One region of the Enterobacter sp. JBIWA008 genome, then DNA from elsewhere that is predicted to be linked to it. Evidence: predicted binding sites of a transcription regulator. Region 1 holds the regulator's gene; each other region holds the start of a gene.

Evidence for each region. Region 1 encodes LexA, which represses DNA repair genes until DNA is damaged. Its sites were predicted from a motif close to TNCTGTATGTACATACAGNA; they were not measured.
Region 2: sbmC (DNA gyrase inhibitor SbmC) is a predicted target of LexA. The motif match lies at 4,180-4,199, and genes of this name have one in related genera.
Region 3: umuD (translesion error-prone DNA polymerase V autoproteolytic subunit) is a predicted target of LexA. The motif match lies at 1,380-1,399, and genes of this name have one in related genera.

The regions. Positions count from the first base shown of each region.
Region 1 is NZ_CP074149.1:354,882-362,580, forward strand. Features, by position in the region: gene gntR (gluconate operon transcriptional repressor GntR) at 1-383, shown strand, start outside; gene gntK (gluconokinase) at 510-1,037, shown strand; gene gntU (gluconate transporter) at 1,041-2,381, shown strand; gene plsB (glycerol-3-phosphate 1-O-acyltransferase PlsB) at 2,500-4,920, opposite strand; gene KGP24_RS01700 (diacylglycerol kinase) at 5,075-5,443, shown strand; gene lexA (transcriptional repressor LexA) at 5,552-6,160, shown strand; gene dinF (MATE family efflux transporter DinF) at 6,224-7,561, shown strand; gene KGP24_RS01715 (CsbD family protein) at 7,682-7,699, shown strand, end outside.
Region 2 is NZ_CP074149.1:3,080,042-3,087,740, reverse strand. Features, by position in the region: gene plaP (putrescine/proton symporter PlaP) at 1-1,229, shown strand, start outside; gene sbcB (exodeoxyribonuclease I) at 1,294-2,721, opposite strand; gene dacD (serine-type D-Ala-D-Ala carboxypeptidase DacD) at 2,929-4,095, shown strand; gene sbmC (DNA gyrase inhibitor SbmC) at 4,215-4,688, shown strand; gene KGP24_RS14870 (FUSC family protein) at 4,781-5,839, shown strand; gene KGP24_RS14865 (DUF496 family protein) at 5,986-6,321, shown strand; gene KGP24_RS14860 (gamma-glutamylcyclotransferase family protein) at 6,369-6,704, opposite strand; tRNA gene KGP24_RS14855 (tRNA-Asn) at 6,758-6,833, opposite strand; gene emmdR (multidrug efflux MATE transporter EmmdR) at 6,995-7,699, shown strand, end outside.
Region 3 is NZ_CP074149.1:2,218,946-2,226,644, forward strand. Features, by position in the region: gene KGP24_RS10845 (aldo/keto reductase family oxidoreductase) at 18-884, shown strand; gene KGP24_RS10850 (hypothetical protein) at 930-1,130, opposite strand; gene umuD (translesion error-prone DNA polymerase V autoproteolytic subunit) at 1,418-1,852, shown strand; gene umuC (translesion error-prone DNA polymerase V subunit UmuC) at 1,836-3,098, shown strand; gene KGP24_RS10865 (LysR family transcriptional regulator) at 3,106-4,002, opposite strand; gene KGP24_RS10870 (SDR family oxidoreductase) at 4,100-5,155, shown strand; gene KGP24_RS10875 (hypothetical protein) at 5,232-5,678, shown strand; partial or broken gene KGP24_RS10880 (arylamine N-acetyltransferase) at 5,758-6,020, shown strand; gene yajD (HNH nuclease YajD) at 6,072-6,419, opposite strand; gene KGP24_RS10890 (LLM class flavin-dependent oxidoreductase) at 6,598-7,623, shown strand.

The DNA of each region.
Region 1 (7,699 bases):
TGCTCGACGCGAACTTAACCCCGTACAGCGTGATGGTGGAGCAGTCCTCTTCCTATACGTCGGGTATTGAGCTGATGCGTCAGGCACGACGCGAGTATCCGCAACTGGACGGTATTTTCTGTACCAACGATGACCTTGCTGTTGGCGCGGCGTTTGAGTGTCAGCGTCTGGGGCTGAAGATCCCTGATGATATGGCGATCGCCGGTTTCCACGGCCACGACATTGGCCAGGTGATGGAGCCGCGTCTGGCGAGCGTCCTGACCCCACGTGAACGTATGGGCCGCATTGGCGCAGAACGCCTGCTGGCGCGCATTCGTGGCGAGACGGTTACCCCAAAAATGTTAGATTTAGGTTTCACCTTGTCACCGGGTGGATCTATTTGAACTGACAAATTTGAAGTAGCTCACACTTATTCACTTCGCGCACGTTTGGATATTGCTTCTCTTTTGCCCCAGCAGGACAATGTTACCGATAACTGTTACCCGTAACAATTGACTGAGGGACACCCTTTGAGCACGACTAATTACGATCACCACGTCTACGTCCTGATGGGCGTTTCCGGTAGCGGGAAATCAGCCGTAGCCAGCGAAGTGGCGCATCAACTCCAGGCTGCGTTTCTTGATGGCGACTTCCTCCATCCGCGCAGCAACATCATGAAAATGGCCTCCGGCGAGCCGCTGAACGACGACGACCGCAAACCGTGGTTGCAGGCGCTGAATGACGCCGCGTTCGCGATGCAGCGTACCAACAAAGTCTCCCTGATCGTCTGCTCCGCGCTGAAAAAAACCTACCGCGACCTGCTGCGCGACGGCAACCCGAATCTCTCTTTCATCTACCTGAAAGGGGATTTCGAGGTGATTGAAAGCCGTCTGAAGGCGCGTAAAGGGCACTTCTTTAAAACCCAGATGCTGGTCACGCAGTTTGAAGCGCTGCAGGAGCCGGGTGCGGACGAGAGGGACGTATTAGTGGTTGATATCGATCAGCCGCTGGACGGTGTTGTTGCCAGCACCATCGAGGTCATTAATAAAAGGCAGTAAGTTTTGAGTACATTAACGCTTGTTTTGACAGCAGTGGGTTCCGTATTGCTACTGCTGTTTTTAGTGATGAAGGCGCGTATGCATGCCTTTGTTGCTTTGATGGTGGTTTCTATCGGTGCAGGTCTCTTTTCCGGTATGCCGCTCGACAAGATCGCCGCGACGATGGAAAAAGGGATGGGCGGCACGCTGGGCTTCCTGGCGATTGTGGTCGCCCTTGGCGCGATGTTTGGCAAGATTTTGCACGAGACGGGCGCGGTCGACCAGATTGCCGTCAAGATGCTGAAATCCTTCGGCCACAGCCGTGCGCACTACGCGATTGGCCTGGCTGGCCTGATCTGCGCGCTGCCGCTGTTCTTTGAAGTGGCCGTTGTGCTGCTGATAAGCGTCGCGTTCTCCATGGCGCGCCATACCGGCACTAACCTCGTGAAGCTGGTTATTCCGCTGTTTGCGGGCGTGGCGGCCGCCGCAGCGTTTCTGCTGCCGGGGCCTGCGCCGATGCTGCTGGCCTCCCAGATGCACGCTGATTTTGGCTGGATGATCCTGATTGGCCTCTGCGCCGCGATCCCGGGGATGATTATCGCCGGTCCGCTGTGGGGCAACTTCATCAGCCGCTACGTTGAGCTGCACATTCCGGACGACATCACCGAGCCGCACCTGGGCGAGGGCAAAATGCCGTCCTTCGGCTTCAGCCTGTCGCTGATCCTGCTCCCGCTGGTGCTGGTGGGACTGAAAACCATCGCCGCGCGCTTTGTGCCGGTGGGTTCCAGCGCCTACGAGTGGTTTGAGTTCATCGGTCACCCGTTCACCGCGATCCTGGTGGCGTGTCTGGTGGCGATTTACGGCCTGGCGATGCGTCAGGGGATGCCGAAAGACCGCGTGATGGAGATCTGCGGCGCCGCGCTGCAGCCTGCGGGCATTATCCTGCTGGTGATCGGTGCCGGGGGTGTGTTCAAGCAGGTGCTGGTGGATTCCGGCGTAGGCCCGGCACTGGGCGAAGCGCTGACCGGAATGGGCCTGCCGATTGCGGTTACCTGCTTTGTGCTGGCCGCAGCGGTGCGTATCATTCAGGGCTCCGCAACCGTGGCGTGTTTAACCGCCGTGGGTCTGGTGATGCCGGTGATTGAACAGCTGAACTACTCCGGTGCGCAGATGGCGGCGCTCTCAATCTGCATCGCGGGCGGCTCGATTGTGGTATCCCACGTTAACGATGCAGGCTTCTGGCTTTTCGGTAAATTTACCGGCGCGACCGAAGCGCAAACCCTGAAAACCTGGACGCTGATGGAAACCATCCTCGGCACAACGGGGGCGATTGTCGGGATGATTGCCTTCACGCTGCTGAGCTGAATGCGGTGATTTAACAAGGCCCAAAAATAAGGCCCGGTAGCGTTAACGCTTACCGGGCCTTTATATTATGCAGAACACCAGGCCGGGTATGGTGAAACCACCACCCGGCTTTTTCACGTCACTCGTCCTGCGTCGCGCTCTCAATCGTTAAACGCACATCCGAGGTGATCAGTTCTGCCAGCATCTGGTACACCTTCAGCGTCTCTTCCGGCTCGGCATCGCCCGTATCACTGATGTAGCCTTCGTCGCGCAGCGTCAGAACCAGAGTGCTGAAGACCGCTTTGTCGAAGAATTCAGGAGCGTTAATGCCGTGCAGAACGGACAGACGCTGTGCCAGCGTCCGGCTCTCTTTCTCCAGCGTACCGCGGTTGATAGACGGATTCGCACTCAGCAGCCAGAACGTAATGGCGTAGCGCTGCAGCGTTTCGCGCGCACCGGCGGCCAGCAGCTGCAGGGTGCGGGAGCGTGACGGATTGATGTGCAGCTCGTCATTCGTGACGGTGATTAGCCCTTGACGACGTAGTTCTTCCGTCAGTTTGTCCAGTTCACCCGCCAGCTCATCCTTGCTCCAGCGTAGGAACAGCTCCGCTTTCAGCATCGGGTAGAGCGTATCAACGTGACGCAATAGCTCCTGACGCGAGATGCGGCGATGCTGGGTAATGATGGCCGCCATGAGCGACGGCAGCATCAGCATATGGGTGATGTTGTTGCGGTAGTACGTCATCAGCACTGCCTGCTCACGCGGCAGAATGATGATGTCGCCGATTGTGTCTTTTTCGACTTCAAACTTATTCATCTGCAGCGCGTGATCGATAAGCTCACTGGCGGTTGCTGAAGGCACGGTTGAATCAACCGAATACGGCACGTTGCGCATCATATCCAGATAGCAATCCAGCTGTTCCGTCAGTTGCTCACGGGTCAGTGAGCGCTGGCGCGAAGCGAGAAGTGCCGTACAGCACAAGTTCATGGCATTAGCCGCACCGGCGTTGTTAATGCGCACCATTAGTTCGGACGCAATGCCGTTGACCGTTGGCGTCAGCCAGGCCGGACGAATCGCTTCGATAGGATCGATGGATTCGCGCCACTCGGGAACGTGATGGTTCAGATATGTCATCAGCGGCATCGGCTCGCCGAAGTTCACATAGCCCTGGCCGAGATTGCGTAGCTTGCTCAAGCCGCGCAGCATCTGCGGCAGGCTCTCTTTCTCTTTGGTCGCACCGCGCAGCTCTTTGGCGTACGTGCCCACTTCCATCACGTGCTCATAGCCAATGTAGATTGGCACTAGCGTGATGGGACGGGTTCCTCCGCGCAGCATCGCCTGGATGGTCATCGACAGCGTGCCGGTCTTCGGATCGAGCAGACGTCCGGTACGGGAACGACCGCCCTCCACGAAGTACTCCACGGAATAGCCGCGGCTGAACAGCTCGCCCAGATACTCGCGGAACACGGTGGAGTAGAGCTTGTTGCCCTTGAAGGTACGACGGATAAAGAAGGCGCCCAGGCGGCGGAAAATCGGACCTGCTGGCCAGAAATTCAGGTTGATACCGGCAGCAATATGCGGCGGTACCAGCCCCTGGTGATAGAGCACGTAGGAAAGAAGCAGGTAGTCCATGTGGCTGCGGTGGCAGGGGACATAGACAATCTCATGGCCATCATGCGCCAGCTGGCGTACACGCTCGGCGTTATGAACGTTGATGCCCTGATACAGGCGGTTCCAGGTAAAGCCGAGAATACGATCGGACAGGCGAATCATCTCGTAAGAGAAGTTCGCTGCAATCTCTTCCATCAGCGCAATGGCGTTCTGCTGGGCTTTCTCATGCGATATTTTCTTGCTGCGCGCTTCGTCTTCAACGGCGCGAGCAATCGCTTTGGAGGCCAACAGCTTGTTGAACAAATCCTGACGCGCCGGGAGACGCGGCCCTACGGCAGCCAGGCGCTGACGGGCAAAGTGCATACGCGCCACGCGCGCCAGTTTTTGCGCGATGATCTTGTCGGTGCCGTGCTCGTCCGCCATTCGACGCAGCGAAACGGAAGGGGAGAAACGCACAAAGCTGTCGCGTCCCAGCCAGGAGACCGCGAAGAACTTCTGAATGCCGTTAAGCATGCGCAGTGGTGGGTTCTCTTCACCTTTTTCACGGCCCGGACGACGACCAAACATCACCGATACCGGCACCATCTGCACATCCAGATCGGGGTTGCTGCGATGCAGGTCGAGATAGTCATGGAACAGCTTGATGGACTCTTCTTTTGGCGTGTAGTAGGTAAACACGCGCGGTCCACCGTGAATGAACACGTAGCGCGGCAGCAGCGTACCGTCAACTTCAAGCGGTTCAAGCGGGTCCGGTAAGTCATGCGCCAGACACTGGGCGCGAAGCGTCAGTAAGTCTGCCTTCGAGTTATAAGGCAAAACGTACATAATAGGACGCGACGTATCGAGCCCCAACTCCAGCGCGGGTTCTGCTGGGATAGACTTGCTTTTTACCAGTATGCTTAATGGTAAATTAAGTAATTTGTAGTAAATTCGTGGCCAGCCGGACATAAACGATGTAAAGCCTCTGGTTAATAATGCAATTGCGGCGCAAGGATAACAGAAAGCGCGCAAAATTTCTGTTGTTACCCGTCATACTTCAGGCTGTAGCGAAACGCGCTACGGCTCCTGTTACTGACGCTCTTTTTTTAAAAAGGTTCTTTTAATGGCCAATAATACCACTGGGTTAACGCGTATCATCAAAGCCGCCGGCTATTCATGGAAAGGTTTCCGTGCTGCGTGGATCAACGAAGCCGCTTTTCGCCAGGAGGGCGTCGCCGCTATCATCGCGGTGATCATTGCCTGTTTCCTTGATGTTGATGCTATTACTCGCGTGCTTCTTATCGGTTCCGTGCTTCTGGTGATGATAGTGGAAATTCTTAATAGCGCTATTGAAGCCGTTGTTGATCGCATCGGTTCCGATTTCCATGAGCTTTCTGGCCGCGCAAAAGACATGGGCTCTGCTGCTGTGTTGCTGGCGATTATCACTGCCGTTATTACCTGGGTCACGCTGCTTTGGTCACATTTCCGATGAGCCTCGAGGAATAATTAAGTCCCTGGTTTTTTGTGCAGTTTTTGATTCCAAAATCGCCTTTGACTGTATATACTCACAGCATAACTGTATATACACCCAGGGGGCGGAATGAAAGCGTTAACGACCAGGCAGCAAGAGGTGTTTGATCTCATCCGGGATCATATCGGCCAGACGGGTATGCCACCCACGCGTGCGGAAATCGCTCAGCGTCTGGGCTTCCGTTCTCCGAATGCTGCCGAAGAACACCTGAAAGCGCTGGCGCGTAAGGGCGTGATTGAGATTGTTTCAGGCGCGTCACGTGGTATCCGCCTGCTGGTGGAAGAAGAGACGGGTATTCCGCTGGTGGGGCGTGTTGCTGCCGGTGAGCCTTTGCTGGCGCAGCAGCATATTGAAGGCCACTACCAGGTCGATCCGGCCATGTTCAAACCGAGCGCTGATTTCCTGCTGCGCGTTAGCGGCATGTCGATGAAAGACATCGGTATTCTTGACGGCGATCTGCTTGCGGTGCACAAAACGCAGGATGTGCGTAACGGTCAGGTGGTTGTCGCGCGCATTGATGATGAAGTCACCGTCAAGCGTCTGAAAAAACAGGGGAACACAGTTCAGCTACTGCCTGAAAACAACGAGTTCTCCCCGATTGTGGTCGATCTCCGCGAACAGAACTTCTCTATCGAAGGACTGGCGGTTGGGGTGATTCGCAACGGTGAATGGCTGTAACCTCTTCCTGACAGGCTATGGCGCCGCTGTAGCCTGCTTCATTCCCCACTCCCGGTATTTTTCATGTCACTGCTGACGGCATCCGATAAGGCATTGTGGCGTCTTGCTCTGCCGATGATTTTTTCCAATATTACCGTGCCCTTGCTGGGTCTGGTCGATACTGCCGTTATTGGTCATCTTGATTCGCCGGTTTATCTCGGCGGCGTGGCGATTGGCGCAACGGCAACCAGCTTCCTGTTTATGCTGCTGCTCTTTTTGCGTATGAGCACCACCGGGCTCACGGCACAGGCTTATGGTGCAAAAGATCCGCTGCGTCTGGCGCGGGCTCTGGTCCAGCCGCTGATCCTTGCGCTTGGCGCGGGGGCGTTAATCGTTATATTACGTGCGCCCCTGATCGACTTTGCACTCCATGTTGTTGGCGGCAGCGAGGCGGTACTGGCCCAGGCTCGACGTTTCCTTGAAATCCGCTGGCTCAGCGCGCCCGCCTCGCTGGCTAACCTGGTTCTGCTGGGGTGGCTACTGGGCGTTCAGTACGCCCGTGCGCCAGTGATTTTGCTGGTGGTGGGCAACCTTCTCAACATTGTGCTGGATGTCTGGCTGGTAATGGGACTGCATATGAATGTGCAGGGCGCGGCGCTGGCGACGGCGATTGCCGAGTACGGAACCTTTATTATTGGTCTTTGGATGGTCTGGCGCGTGCTGGCGATGCGCGGCATCTCCCTGGCGCTGCTCAAAACCGCATGGCGCGGCAATATCCGTAAGCTGCTGGCACTTAATCGTGACATCATGCTGCGCTCGCTGCTGCTTCAGCTCTGCTTCGGCGCGCTGACGGTTTTCGGGGCTCGACTGGGGCCAGAAATCGTTGCGGTCAACGCGGTATTGATGACGCTGCTGACCTTTACCGCCTACGCGCTGGACGGTTTTGCCTATGCGGTAGAAGCGCATTCCGGGCAGGCGTACGGTGCGCGCGAAAGCGGGCAGCTTCGGGACGTCTGGCGGGCAGCCTGCCGTCAGTCGGGACTGGTGGCGCTGGCGTTCGGCCTGGTTTACGCCTGCTTTGGTGAGCAGATCGTTTCATTACTTACGTCTATCCCTGCGCTGCGCGAGCTGGCGAGTCACTATCTCATCTGGCAAGTCATCTTACCGGTAGTCGGCGTCTGGTGTTATCTGCTGGACGGCATGTTTATTGGTGCGACGCGCGGAGCGGAAATGCGCAACAGCATGGCGGTCGCGGCGGTAGGGTTTGGCCTGACGCTGCTGACGCTTCCCTGGCTTGGAAATCACGGTTTGTGGCTGGCCCTGGCCGTTTTCCTCTCGCTGCGAGGGATATCGCTGGCTTTTATCTGGCACCGCCACTGGCAAAACGATACCTGGTTCCCTTCACGTCACGATATATCGTGACGGTTAAAGATTCCGAATATGAAATCAACTGCCAAATCCTTAACTACAATATTTATCACGTCCAGCAGAAAAGAACGTAACGGACGTTACGACCCGACGTTTAACTAAGAGGACACGATGATGAATAAAGACGAAATC
Region 2 (7,699 bases), 2.1 Mb from region 1:
CAGGCCTCACAGACGGTCATGTGCCGACGGCTTACGGCTTCGCGCTGATTGCGATCCTCTTTACCGCGCTCAGCTACGGTAAGCTGGTGCGTCGCTATCCGTCTGCCGGTTCTGCCTACACCTATGCCCAGAAATCCATCAGCCCGACAGTTGGCTTTATGGTGGGCTGGTCTTCGCTGCTCGACTATCTGTTCGCGCCGATGATCAATATTCTGCTGGCAAAAATTTATTTTGAAGCCCTGGTGCCGTCGATTCCATCCTGGATGTTTGTCGTGGCGCTGGTGGCCTTTATGACGGCCTTTAACCTGCGCAGCATCAAGTCCGTTGCCAACTTTAACTCCGTTATCGTCGTCCTTCAGGTCGTCCTGATTGCCGTTATTCTTGGCATGGTGATCTATGGCGTGTTCCACGGTGAAGGTGCTGGCACGTTGGCGAGCAGCAAGCCATTCTGGTCTGGTGATGCACATGTGATCCCGATGATTACCGGGGCAACAATTCTGTGCTTCTCCTTTACCGGATTTGACGGCATCAGCAACCTGTCCGAAGAAACGAAAGATGCAGAGCGCGTAATTCCTCGCGCAATTTTCCTGACGGCGCTGATTGGCGGTCTGATCTTTATTTTCTCGACCTATTTCCTGCAGCTGTACTTCCCGGATATCTCTCGCTTTAAGGATCCGGATGCGTCTCAGCCGGAAATTATGCTCTATGTGGCGGGTAAAGCGTTCCAGGTCGGCGCGCTGATCTTCTCCACCATCACCGTACTGGCGTCCGGTATGGCCGCGCATGCAGGCGTTGCGCGTCTGATGTACGTTATGGGCCGCGATGGCGTATTCCCGAAAAGCTTCTTCGGCTACGTTCATCCAACCTGGCGTACCCCGGCGATGAACATCATCCTGGTCGGTGCGATCGCGCTTCTGGCGATTAACTTTGACCTGGTAATGGCAACGGCGCTGATCAACTTCGGTGCGCTGGTGGCGTTCACCTTTGTTAACCTGTCGGTTATCTCGCAGTTCTGGATCCGTGAAAAGCGTAACAAGACGCTGAAAGATCACTTCCAGTATCTGTTCCTGCCGATGTGCGGTGCCCTGACCGTGGGTGCGCTGTGGGTTAACCTGGAAGAGAGCTCTATGGTGCTAGGCCTGATTTGGGCGGGTATCGGCCTGATTTACCTGGCCTGCGTCACGAAGAGCTTCCGTAACCCGGTTCCTCAGTACGAAGACGTCGCGTAAGCGCAGCGCCATCGGGCAAAAAAAAGCCGGAGACATCGCCTCCGGCTTTTTTTATACCCCTCACTCAGACAATCTCTTGAGCGTACTGGAACAGGGATTTCAACAGTGCCTGTTTCTCAGCATTCCCTTCATACTGGCCATAAAGCATTTCCAGCTCCTGGGCATAGCTGTTAAGAAACTCCTGGGTAAAGACATTGCGACGATGCTGCAGCCAGCGATCCTGCTCTGCCTCGTCCAGCGTGCCGGGGTAGTTACGCGCGCGGTAATTAAACATCAGCTTTTCGATGCGTTTATCGGCGAAGGTGATATCCAGCGCCGGTAAGTTGCGCGGCTCGGTTTGCAGAACGATATTCATCGCCGCGCGATCGGCATCGCTGAAGAAGCCGTTGTAGAGCTGGGCATCCACGTTTTCGGACGGCACGAACGGCTCCGCCTCGGCAAAGATAGCAACCACTTTTTCGCGCACCTGCGGATTATCGCGCAGCACTTTCAGATTATCGAGGCAGTGCTGACGGTTGATGCCCAGCCTGTCCGCATCTTCCGGACGCAGCGTATTCGCCTGCGCCAGTACCGGACATTTATTGATATGCACCAGTTTGATCGGTACCGCAGGCAGATCGCCGAGTTCATTTTTCGGGGTATAAAGCCGTTCACGCAGGGTATCGCTGTCGAGCTCAAGCAGCGGCGAAATATCGCCGGCTAAATCCACCATGATGACCGCATTACGGTTGTCCGGATGCCACGCCAGCGGAGCGACCCAGCTGGTATTGCCGCGCCAGGCGCCAAACATGCCGGAAATATGCACCAGCGGCTTCATTTGTGGAACGTCAATCAGCGTGGTCAATTTTTGTTTACTGCGGTGGCTCAGCAGATACTCAAACAGTCGGGGCTGGGCGGTTTTCACCAGCTTCGCCATGGCAATGGTGGCATAGACGTCCGCCATCGCGTCGTGAGCATTGCTGTGCTCGATGCCGTTGGCGCGCGTCAGGTGTTCCAGCCGGAAGCTCGTCAGTCCTTCCTCATTTTCCGGCCAGTTAATGCCCTCAGGACGCAGGGCATAACAGGCGCGCATGATGTCGAGCAAGTCCCAGCGCGAATTACGGTTTTGCCAGCTCCAGGCATAGGGATCGTAGAAGTTGCGATAGAAGATGTTGCGCGTTACTTCGTCATCGAAGCGAATGTTGTTGTAACCAACCACGCAGGTATTGGGAACGGTAAACAGATCGTGGATGCGTCGGGCGAATTCAGCCTCGTTAACGCCTTTTTCCCGCGCTTCCTGAGGCGTAATGCCGGTAACCATGACCGCCCCGGGCTGCGGCAGGTAGTCATCAGCCGGTTTGCAGTAAAAGACCTCAGGCTCGCCAATGATGTTGAATTCGTCGTCGGTACGGATGGCGGCAAACTGCGCCGGTCGGTCCAGCGCCGGGTGAGTGCCAAAGGTTTCGTAGTCGTGGAACAAAAAAGTCGGGCGAGCGGCAGAGTCAGACACCAGTAATACCATCCTGTTAAAAAATGACGTCACTATGGTAAACGATCGTGCGGGTCAGGCCGAATAAAAAGCACCGTCGTGGCGCAAATTTGCGCGCCAGCTTCCGAGAAAAATCTGCGTTCTGTCACATTTTTTTGCAATTAAGCCAGGTAACGACATCAGAACTCCCGTAAAAAGATCATCGATTTTTAATGACCTGAGGATATACCGTTGAAACGCCGTCTGTTTATTGCTGTTTCTTTACTCGCTTCGAGTGTCTCATCTGCTTTTGCGGCCGAACCACTGGATTTTTCGCCGCAGCCGCCGGCCATTCAGGCTGGCTCATGGGTGCTGATGGACTACACGACTGGTCAGATCTTAACGGCGGGCAACGAACATCAGCAACGTAATCCGGCGAGCCTGACCAAGCTGATGACGGGGTATGTGGTTGATCGGGCCATTGATAGCCATCGTATTACGCCGGACGACATTGTCACCGTAGGACGCGATGCCTGGGCAAAAGGTAACCCGGTGTTTGACGGCTCGTCGCTGATGTTCCTGAAAGAGGGCGAACGCGTCAGCGTGCGTGACTTAAGCCGCGGCCTGATCGTTGATTCTGGCAACGATGCCTGCGTGGCGCTGGCCGATCACGTGGCGGGCGGGCAGCCGCAGTTTGTGAAGATGATGAACGACTATGTGCAAAAGCTGAACCTGCGCGATACGCATTTTGAAACCGTCCACGGGCTGGACGCGCCGGGCCAACACAGCTCTGCCTATGATCTGGCCGTACTCTCCCGGGCCATCATCCACGGCGAGCCTGAGTTTTATCATATGTACAGCGAAAAGAGCCTGACCTGGAACGGGATCACCCAGCAGAACCGTAACGGCCTGTTGTGGGATAAGACCATGAACGTTGACGGGCTTAAAACCGGTCACACGTCTGGCGCGGGCTTTAACCTGATTGCTTCTGCCGTTGACGGCCAGCGCCGTTTAATCGCAGTAGTCATGGGGGCGGACAGCCCGAAAGGGCGTGAGGACCAGGCCCGAAAACTGCTGCACTGGGGGCAGCAGAATTTCGATACGGTGCAGATCCTGCATAACGGTAAAAAAGTAGGGACAGAGCGTATCTGGTACGGCGATAAGGAGCAGGTGAAACTGGGCACTGACCAGGACTTCTGGCTGGCCTTACCGAAAGCGGAAGTGCCGAACATCAAAGCCAAATACGTGCTGGATAAAAAAGAGCTGGAAGCACCGATTGCCGCGCATCAGCGGGTCGGAGAAATCCAGCTCTATGACCGCGACAAGGTGGTAGCGCACTGGCCGCTGGTGACGCTGGAAGCCGTTGATAAAGGTGGACTGTTCTCACGCATGAGCGATTATCTGCATCACACGCTCTAGCGGTTGACGAGCAGACTGGCAGGGTTGCGAGTCTGCTCACATAATAAACACTTCACGTTTGCTGAACCCTCAGAATCCGCTTTATAGTGTATATATATACAGTAATAAATGGAGGCAGCATGGACTACAGCATCAAGCAGCAACAGAAACGTAAGATTGCCGGTTTTCATTTGGTCGGACCGTGGGAACAAACGGTAAAACAGGGCTTTGAACAGCTGGTCATGTGGGTGGACGGGCGCCACATTGAGCCACTTGAGTGGGTTGCGGTCTACTACGATAACCCCGACGAGGTCCCGGCAGAAAAACTGCGTTGTGATACAGCCGTTACGGTACCGGACGATTTCGTTATCCCGGAAAACAGCGAAGGCGTCATGATGACCGAAATCGCGGCCGGGGATTATGCCGTGGCCACGGCGCGCGTGGAAAACTACGACTTCGCCACGCCGTGGTATCAGTTCTTCAACTCCCTGCTGCAGGATAATAAATACCAGATGGCGCTTAAACCCTGCTTCGAGCGCTATCTCAATGACGGCAATGCAGACGGCTACTGGGATATCGAAATGTATATCGCGGTAGAGCATAAAACGGCTTAATCCTGCTAAATGAAGGGTTTTTCAGCCGGGAGCGATCCGCCCGGCTGAAAACACAGTACAATTGTGATTTGCCGTGTAGCTGGAGAGCGGGTGTGCGTCCCGACAAATCATTAACCCCTTTTGAAATTCGGTTGTACAAACATTACCGCGTGGTGCACGGGTGCCGCATCGCGCTGGCGTTCGTATTGACGTTTGTACTGGTTCGTTTGCTGGATGTTCCGGAAGGAACATGGCCGCTGATCACGCTGGTGGTGGTGATGGGGCCCATCTCGTTTTGGGGGAACGTTGTTCCGCGCGCCTTCGAGCGAATTGGCGGGACGGTTTTAGGCTCGGCCCTTGGGCTTATCGCCCTGAAGCTGGAGCTTATCTCGTTTCCCGTGATGCTGGCATGGTGCGGTGGTGCCATGTTCCTGTGCGGCTGGCTGGCGTTGGGCAAAAGACCGTATCAGGCCTTGCTGATTGGGATTACTCTCGCGGTGGTGGTCGGTGCGCCCGCCGGGGATATGACCACGGCGCTGTGGCGAAGCGGGGATGTTATCCTGGGGTCACTGCTGGCCATGCTCTTCACCGGTATCTGGCCGCAGCGGGCTTTTCTGCACTGGCGTATTCAGATGGCGAACTACGTTACCACCTTTAACCGCGTCTATCAGGCCGGTTTTTCCCCGAATCTGGTCGAGCGTCCCCGGCTGGAAAAGCATCTGCAAACGATCCTCAACGACGTGGTCAAAATGCGCGGCCTGATCACGCCCGCCAGCAAAGAAACCCATATACAGAAATCGATTTTCGAAGCCATCCAGACGGTAAGCCGCAATCTGGTCTGCATGCTTGAACTGCAAATCAACGCCCACTGGGCCTCGCGTCCCAGCCATCTCTTGATGCTTAACGCGCAGACTTTGAAAGAAACCCAGCAGATGACGCAGCAAACGTTGCTGACCATCGCCCATGCGCTCTATGAAGGCAACCCGCAGCCGATACTGGCCAACAGCGAGCGACTGAATGAGATCGTTGCGGAGCTGAAGCAGTTAATCAATGAACGCCAGAGCGATAACGTGGCGGAAACGCCTATTCATGGCTACGTCTGGCTGAGTATGGAACTGGCGCGGCAGCTTGAGCTGCTATCGCACCTTATTTGCCGGGCGCTGCGCAAATAAAAGGCGTATGTGACGGCTGCTGCTTCGATTCAGCAGCAATTGGGGTTATGATAGCTTTAAACGATATACTCATTGTCATTCGCAGCCGGTGTCTGTTACAACGGTTGCCTTACGAATCCGAATCTCACATTATCAGGGGTGTAAAAATGGAAACTACCAAGCCTTCGTTCCAGGATGTTCTGGAATTCGTCCGCCTGTTCCGCCGCAAAAACAAACTGCAGCGTGAAATCCAGGACGTTGAGAAGAAGATCCGTGACAACCAGAAACGTGTTCTGCTGCTCGACAACCTGAGCGACTACATCAAGCCAGGTATGAGCGTTGAGGCTATTCAGGGCATCATCGCCAGCATGAAGAGCGACTATGAAGACCGTGTTGATGACTACATCATCAAAAACGCTGAGCTGTCCAAAGAGCGTCGCGACATCTCCAAGAAGCTGAAAGTGATGGGCGAAATTAAAAACGGCGAAGCAAAAAGCGAGTAATCGCAGCGAATAGTGAAAAAGGCTCTCTGGTGACAGAGAGCCTTTTTTTATGACGCAGAACGCGGCTGTAGCTGATAAATCCAGGCCTTAACCAGCTTGCCTTCAAGGGTGGTCACCGTGACCTCAACCCGATCGTAGCCGTCTTCAAACTCATCCAGCATTGGCCAGTGTGCGGCAAGGTTATCAGAGATAAACAGATAGCCTTCGACGCGGGGGGCATCGGGGTGGAGCACAATCCCCGGGAATTCCGCCGCAGCTCCCCATCCGCGTTCGTAAAACGTACCTGATACGGAACCCGCCAGCCATTCGCCGCCGATGTTTTCAAGAATATGCGCATTAGAGTGGCCCGGGCGCAGCGTGCCGTAGACAAACAGAGCGTTCATTTTCCCTCATCCGCAAAGCAAAAAGCCTGCTTTAAAAGCAGGCTTTTTAAATTTGGCTCCTCTGACTGGACTCGAACCAGTGACATACGGATTAACAGTCCGCCGTTCTACCGACTGAACTACAGAGGAATCGTTGTGGAGGCTTATCTTAGCGGCGAAAAAAGTTTTGTCAAACCTGATCTTAGGAAAAATCGACCGATTGCCGATTCTGTCGTCAGTTTGTTGTAAATCCACACATCTTTTTCTGGGAAATACTTTGCAGGATTAGCATTTGTCCCCCATCATTTGAAATGGAGTTTCAACTTTTCTCTCTAAGGTCCATTTTGAACGTCACTGCCTCCTTACGCCAGGCGATAACGCGCACGCCATGGTATGCAAAACGTAAAAGCTATCGTGTTCTGTTCTGGCGTGAAATCACCCCTCTTGCCGTGCCTATCTTCCTGGAAAATACCTGCGTTCTGCTGATGGGGGTTCTTAGCACCTTCCTGGTGAGCTGGCTCGGCAAAGAGGCGATGGCTGGGGTTGGGCTGGCGGACAGCTTTAACATGGTGGTGATCTCGTTTTTTGCCGCCATAGATCTCGGGACGACGGTGGTGGTGGCTTTTAGCCTCGGCAAGCTTGACCCCAAACGCGCGCGCGAGGCGGCCCGCCAGTCGCTAATGATCATGACCATTTTTTCGATCGTTATGGCGGCGGTGATCCACTATTTCGGTAAAGAGATTATCGACTTTGTCGCCGGCGAGGCCACGAACGAGGTTAAAGACCTGGCGCTGACCTACCTGGAAATGACCGTCTTAAGCTATCCGGCGGCGGCCATTGCGCTGATTGGCAGCGGTGCGCTGCGCGGGGCGGGCAACACAAAAATTCCGCTGCTGATCAACGGCGGGATGAATATCCTGAATATCATTATCAGCAGCGTGCTGATCTACGGCGTGTTCTCGTGGGATGGACTGGGGTTCGTCGGTGCCGGACTGGGGTTAACCATTTCACGCTAT
Region 3 (7,699 bases), 1.9 Mb from region 1:
TTATGAGGAAGGTTAACATGAGCAGCATTGATAAAAGCGGGACGTACGCGCTTGGGACGCGGACGGTTAAACGACTGGGCTACGGTGCGATGCAGCTCGCCGGACCGGGCGTCTTTGGCCCACCGAAGGATAAGCAAGCCGCGCTGGACGTGCTGCGCGAAGCGGTGGCGGCGGGGGTGAACCACATTGATACCAGTGATTTTTATGGTCCTCATATCACTAACCAGCTGATCCGCGAGGCGCTTCATCCTTACCGGGACGATCTGACGCTCGTCACCAAGATTGGCGCCCGTCGCAACGACAAAGGCGCCTGGCTGCCGGCCTTTTCCGCGCAGGAACTGACTCAGGCGGTGCATGACAACCTGCGTAATCTGCAGCTGGACGTGCTGGACGTGGTGAATCTGCGGATCATGTTTAGCGCACACGGGCCGGCGGAAGGGTCGATTGCTGAACCGCTCTCCACCCTGGCCGAATTACAGCAGCAGGGGCTGGTGCGTCATATTGGCCTGAGCAACGTCACGGCCACCCAGGTTGCGGAAGCCCAGAAGATGGTCCCGGTGGTGTGCGTGCAGAACATGTACAACATTGTGAACCGGGGGGATGACGCGCTGGTGGATCTGCTGGCGCAGCAGGGAATTGCCTACGTGCCGTTCTTCCCATTGGGAGGCTTTACGCCGCTGCAATCTTCCGGGCTGAAGGCTGTCGCGGACTCACTGGGCGTAACGGCAATGCAGGTTGCGCTGGCATGGCTGCTGCAACGTTCCCCGAATATTCTGCTGATCCCTGGCACCTCTTCCGTGGCGCATCTGCGGCAAAATCTCGCGGCGGGGGAGCTGCAGTTACCGGCTGACGCACTGGAAACATTGAATTCGCTGATGGATTAAAGGTAACACGCGCAAAGCCTGAAGGGTGCTTCCGGCTTTGCGCGCTTAGGCTCCTGTCTGACTTTTCTGCCTGTGCAGCGCTAACGCTTCCGCCACAATCTCCTGCTTACTTTTACGCGTCTCAAAGGCGGTGGTTCTGATGTACTCCATCAGATCGGGATCGATGCGGGCGCTCAGCATCCTGAGATCGGCCTCCTTTGCCAGACCGCGTGCAACACGCTTGTCTGGATAGTCACGGGCTGGCATGGAAAATATTCTCCAGTAAGTCTTGTTAATTTGTGCTGTAAAATATGCTTTTATCTGACTTTAAAGTCAATGTGTAGTTATTGCATAGTGATGTTATTTTTTATAAGTCATAAACCAGATGACTTTTATATGACTTATGATATCAGGCCTGTTAACGGCAGGCGATGTTGCTCAATTAAAACCGCTCAAACTTCAACGCGTTTGGGTTCACCTCCGGAAATGACCTTGATCCTTGTCCATAATCCGTAATACTGTATTTATATACAGTATCTGGCGAGAAAGGCATTATGGACACTCTCTTTTCTTATCATCCAAAGCAAATCATTGAATTACCGTTATTTTTAGAACGTGTTGCCTGTGGGTTTCCCAGCCCGGCGCAGGATTATGTGGAGGATCGTCTCGATCTTAACCGGCTGGCAGTAAGGCACCCCAGCGCGACCTACTTTATCAAGGTGAGTGGAGACTCCATGACTGGAGCGGGGATCGGCGACGGCGATCTGCTGGTGGTCGATCGTTCGTTAAATGCCGAACATGGGGATATCGTCGTGGCGTCGGTCGCCGGTGAGTTTACGGTTAAAGAGCTACAGACCCGTCCGGTTCTGAGACTTCTGCCGCATAATGCCCGCTATCAGCCGATTACCTTTCAGTCCGAAGAGGAGCTGCAGATCTTCGGCGTCGTCACCCACACGCTTAAAACGCATAAATATGTTCGCGCTGGTTGATGTGAACAGCTTCTATGCCTCCTGCGAGCGGGTATTCCGCCCCGATCTGGAGGGGAAGCCCATCGTGGTGGTTTCCAATAACGACGGCTGCATTATTTCACTGTCGCGGGAGGCAAAGCAGTTCGGCATAAAAATGGGTGAGCCGTATTTTAAATTCAAAGAAAAGCTATACCCGTCGCGGGTGTACGTCTTTAGCTCGAACTATGCGCTGTATGCCGATCTCAGCAGTCGGGTCATGCAAACGCTGACCGATCTCGCCCCGGCAATAGAGATTTACTCTATCGATGAGGCGTTCGTGAACGTTTCAGGGGTCAGCCACTGCCTGTCACTGGAAGCGTTCGGTCACCAGATGCGCACGCAGGTCTTTAAAAATACCGGCTTAACCGTTGGCGTCGGTATTGCTCCGACAAAAACGCTGGCGAAGCTGGCCAACTATGCGGCGAAACGCTGGGCCAGCACCGGCGGCGTGGTCGATCTCTCAGGCCGCGAGCGGCAGCGTAAGCTGCTGGCAAAGGTTCCGGTAGAGGAGGTGTGGGGGGTAGGGCGGCGCATCACAAAAAAACTGAACGCGATGGGCATTACCACTGCGCTGGAGCTGGCGGAAGCGTCGTCCTGGGTCATTCGCAAACATTTCAACGTGGTACTGGAACGGACGGCCCGCGAGCTTCGCGGTGAGCCCTGTCTTGATCTGGAAGAGTTCACCCCCACGAAGCAGCAAATTATCTGTAGCCGTTCGTTTGGACACCGTATTACGCAGTACGAGGAGATGCACCAGGCCATTTGCGCCTACGCGGAACGCGCTGCGGAAAAACTGCGCGGCGAGCATCAATACTGTCGTTTTATCAGCGTGTTTGTGCGCACCAGCCCGCACGCGGACAACGAAATTTATTACGGCAATCAGGCTTCGGTCACCCTGATGACGCCCACCAATGACTCGCGGGATATCATCCGCGCCGCCACGCAGGCGCTGGGGCGTATATGGCTCGACGGATATCGCTATATGAAAGCCGGGGTCATGCTGGCGGACTTTTTCAGCAGCGGCGTCGCCCAGCTTAATTTGTTTGACGATAATCGTCTGCGCGCCAACAGCGCGGCGCTGATGGAAATGATCGACAGCCTGAATCATTCCGGCAAAGGGAAGATATGGTTTGCCGGGCAGGGGATTGAGAAACCGTGGGCGATGAAGCGGGAAATGCTGTCACCGGCCTACACGACGCGGTACGCGGATTTACCGGTGGCGAGGTAGAAGGCGACTATTTTGTGGTTTCATACGTCGCGATCTCAGGCAGTAACTGCTCGATCACGCTGACGACATTTCTGACGCGCTGCGGAATAAAGCGGGCGTCAGGATAAACGGCATAGAGGAAGCGATCGGGTAACCGCCAGTGGGGCAGCACCGGTACCAGCGTGCCCGCCTGCAGCGCCCTGGCCACGAGCGGTCGCTGCAGGCCGCCGATACCAATCCCGGACTCCAGCGCCTGCAGCAGCGCGTCGCTGGTATTGGCCCGGAAAACGGTATTCACGTTGACCTCGACCGTTTCCTCGCCAGAAATCAGGCGCAGGGGGGCATCCAGCGGAATACCGCTGAACCGTACGTGTGGCAGCGTGGTCAGCTCGCTGACGGCGTGTACAGCCTGAAAACCGGGAGCGGCAAACAGCGCGGCTTCAATTCGCGCCAGCACGCGAGCCGCGTGCGCCTGCGGAGGCTCACTGCCCAGCCGTATCGCGATATCCACGCCCTCCGTCACCAGATCGGCAAGGCGGTCATCCAGGGAAATCATCAGCTGCAGTTCGGGATGCAGGCGCTGTAGCGCCAGCAGATGCGGCAAAAAGATCTGCCCCAGGCCGCTTGGTAGCTGGACGTGGACGCGTCCCTGAACGCCAGGGTCGACAGGATGTAAACGCCTTTCCGCTTCCCCCATGGCGTCCAGCACAAGCTGCATATCACGCCGGTAACGTTCACCCTGTTCGGTCAGCTTCATCTTACGCGTCGTACGGTGCAGCAGCACCACGCCCAGTGATTCCTCAAGTGCCGCGATCTGTTGACTGACGGCGGACTGCTTAATACCGGTCTGACGGGCGGCGGCCGAAAACGAGCCCGCTTCAGCGACGCGTAGAAAGGTGGAAATGGCATTGAGCTTATTATTCATTTAATGATTCTGCTTATAAGTGCCATCGGTTTCAGGGTATATCTCCAGGAAAAATAATATATCACACTGCGTCTGTCACCCTTTCCGGAGAAACACCATGAATAAGATGCAGCAACACAACGTCGCCCTGGTCGCGGGCGCCAGCGGCATTGTCGGCAGACAGCTGGTCAACACGCTCCTGCACCATCAGTGGGAGGTTATCGGCCTCAGTCGCCGCGAGGTAACCCATCCGGACGGCATTCCCGTGGTGAACGTCGATTTGCTGGATGCGCAGGATACCGCACGGGCGCTGCACGGCCTGAACGGTGTCACCCACATCTTTTACAGCGCCTGGGCGAACGCGGCTAACTGGACGGACATGGTTGAGCCGAACGTCACCATGCTGCGTAATCTGGTCAGCACCCTCGAAAAAACGGCCCCTTTGCAGACGGTAAGCCTGATGCAGGGATACAAAGTCTATGGTGCGCATCTCGGGCCGTTTAAAACCCCGGCGCGCGAAAGCGATCCCGGCGTGCCGGGTGCCGAATTTAACGCCGCGCAGCTCGCGTGGCTCAGCCAGTTTCAGCGGGGGAAAGGCTGGCACTGGAATGCCATCAGGCCGGGCGTGGTGGGGAGCCCGGTACCGGGGAATGCCATGAACCTTGCGCTGAGCATCGCCCTGTACGCCTCCCTGTGCAGGGCGCTGAGGTTACCGCTGCGTTTTCCCGGTTCGGAACAGGCCTGGCACAGCATCGTTGACCATACCGACGCCGGGCTGCTGGCCGAGGCCACGCTGTGGGCCGCCGCGTCACCTGCGGCACAGAATCAGGCCTTCAATGTGAATAATGGCGATATCTGGCGCTGGAGCGAGCTCTGGCCGCGCATCGCACGCTGGTTTGAACTGGACTCTGCGCCGCCGGTGAGGCTGTCATTTCATCAGCTGTTTAACGACTATCGCGGGGTATGGCGCGAGCTTGCCGTGGAGCGGCTGGCGGAAGCGGATATTCTGCAGCTGAGCGACGGGCATTTTGCCGATTTTGTCTTTGGCTGGAATTACGACATGTTCGGTGACGGGAGCAAGCTGCGCAGGGCGGGCTTTACGCAAATGCAGGCGACCGATGAGATGTTTTTCAGCCTGTTCGCGCAGCTGAGAGCCGCGCGGATTATTCCCTGACCGTAAGGGTTGTTGTCATCAACGATCGGCGCGTTATACTCACGCGTTAATAAAAAAGGTATGGCGGGGCAGAGGGATGCACGAGAGTTTAAAAATGATATCAGTCGCGCTGCCCCTCATTGCGCTTTTCATTCTGTTAAGCTTTTTTGTCAGACGCATTCGCCAGGCAAAACGCATCATTTCAGACTGTAACGGGATGAAAAAAATATCTGCCAACCCCTCAATATTTGGCGGGAATGCAGGTAAAACCTGGTTTTATGATGACCTGTTTTTATATGAAGTTAAAAAAAACGCCACCCGTAAGATTGCGCTGGCTAACATCATTAAAATCGGGCCGGGAAATACCGAAATAAATAGCAGACGGGTCTGGATTGTTATTTACCGTGATGGTGCTAATGAAAAGCAAGTACAGTTTTATAACAATCTCACCCTCTGGAATCACAACTTCACGGCTTTTCTGGCGGCGATAAAAAGTGCCAATCCTGACGCTGTCATTAAAGAACGCTCATTCCTCAATCTATGAAAAAGGACCGCAGATGCTTTGTGGACGCCGCACGTGGGCAGCGTCCATAGCATCAGGGTTAAGGGCTTACTCAACCGTTTGGGCCCGGCAGTGCGGCTTTGATCTCACCCCCCAGAATGGATTGATTTCGTTCCGGCCAACTACCTTAACTCCACGCATCCGGATGCCATCTTTGTGCAGAAGCGGGTGGTGGTGGTGGTGCAGCATAGCCCGAAAGGACGCCAGATTTTGCTGGGCGACATGCTGAAAACCATCACGGTAAATGGCACCGAAACGCGGAAACTGGCGGAGGATGAAATCCGCCATGTCCTGAAAGACCGTTTTGCGCTGACCGCCGCGTAAAAACAGAAGGGGGCCTGTGTCCCCCGAACAGCAGGGAGGCGCTGCGAAAGATTACTTCTTCTTATCCATCATCGCTTTTAAATCGGCAAACGGGTTAAACGTGGCGACGCCCACGTCTTTTTGCGCGTCTTCCCCGGCCACCACGGTGGTGCCGTACTGATCCGCCTCGGTGTATTTCGAATGCTCGTGATCGTGGCAAAACAGGCACAACAGCTCCCAGTTGCTGCCATCTTCCGGGTTGTTGGTATGGTCGTGATCGATATGGTGCACCGTGAGTTCGCGCAAATTGGAATAGACAAACTCGCGCGAGCAGCGTCCACACACCCATGGATAGATTTTTAATGCTTTTTCGCGATAGCCACTTTCCAGCCGCGCGTAGTTTTTGGGGATCAAAGCCATTGCCGGTTTTACCTGCCATGAAAAGAGAGGGGAAGATTATATCGCATTATGGGGCGGAATGACGAACCACGCTATTCAGTCAATTTATTTGATGCTTTCCGTTAAATAAACGGCATTTATTCTTACCGGGTAATGCGTAAAGTGGACAGAACGCAATGCATTATCAGGACACATGGTTATGAAAAAGATCGGGTTTTTATCCTTTGGTCACTGGACGCCTTCACCCCAGTCCGGCACGCGCTCGGCGGCAGATACGCTGCTGCAGTCCATCGATTTAGCCGTGGCGGCTGAAGAGCTGGGGGCAGACGGCGCGTATTTCCGCGTGCACCATTTTGCACGACAGCTTAGCTCGCCGTTCCCTCTGCTGGCGGCAATTGGCGCAAAAACGAAAACCATCGAAATCGGTACCGGCGTGATTGACATGCGCTATGAAAACCCGATGTACATGGCCGAGGATGCGGGCGCGGCGGACCTGATTTCCGGCGGTCGTTTGCAGCTTGGCATCAGCCGTGGCTCGCCGGAGCAGGTCATTGATGGCTGGCGCCATTTCGGCTATGTCCCGCAGGAAGGGGAAAACGAATCGGACATGGCGCGCCGTCATACCGAGGTGCTGCTTGAGGTACTGCGCGGCGAAGGGTTTGCAAAACCCAATCCACAGCCTATGTTTCCGAATCCGCCGGGGCTGCTGCGCCTGGAGCCTTATTCTGAAGGGCTGCGCGAGCGTATCTGGTGGGGCGCCGGTTCCAATGCGACGGCCGTATGGGCCGCAAAGCTGGGAATGAACCTGCAAAATTCAACCCTGAAGGACGATGAAACCGGCGAACCGTTCCATATTCAGCAGGCAAAACAGATCCGCGCGTACCGTCAGGCCTGGAAAGAGGCAGGGCATACGCGCCAGCCGCGGGTGTCTGTCAGCCGCAGCATTTTTGCGCTAATGGACGACCGCGACCGGATGTATTTCGGTGCCAGCCGGAACGACAGCGATAGCGTGGGCTACCTTGATGAGAAAACGCGCGCGATCTTCGGGCGCAGCTATGCGGCGGAGCCGGACAAGCTGATTGAACAGCTGAAAAAGGATGACGCGATTGCCGAAGCCGATACGTTATTACTGACCGTGCCGAACCAGCTCGGTGTGGATTACAATGCGCACGTGATTGAGTCCATTCTCAAACATGTCGCACCGGCAATGGGCTGGCGCGAGTAGTCGACACACAGGGATAACGCGTGGCGTGATTCTCTATATGTAACTATCCGGGCGCTTATCGCGAAGACAGGAGGGC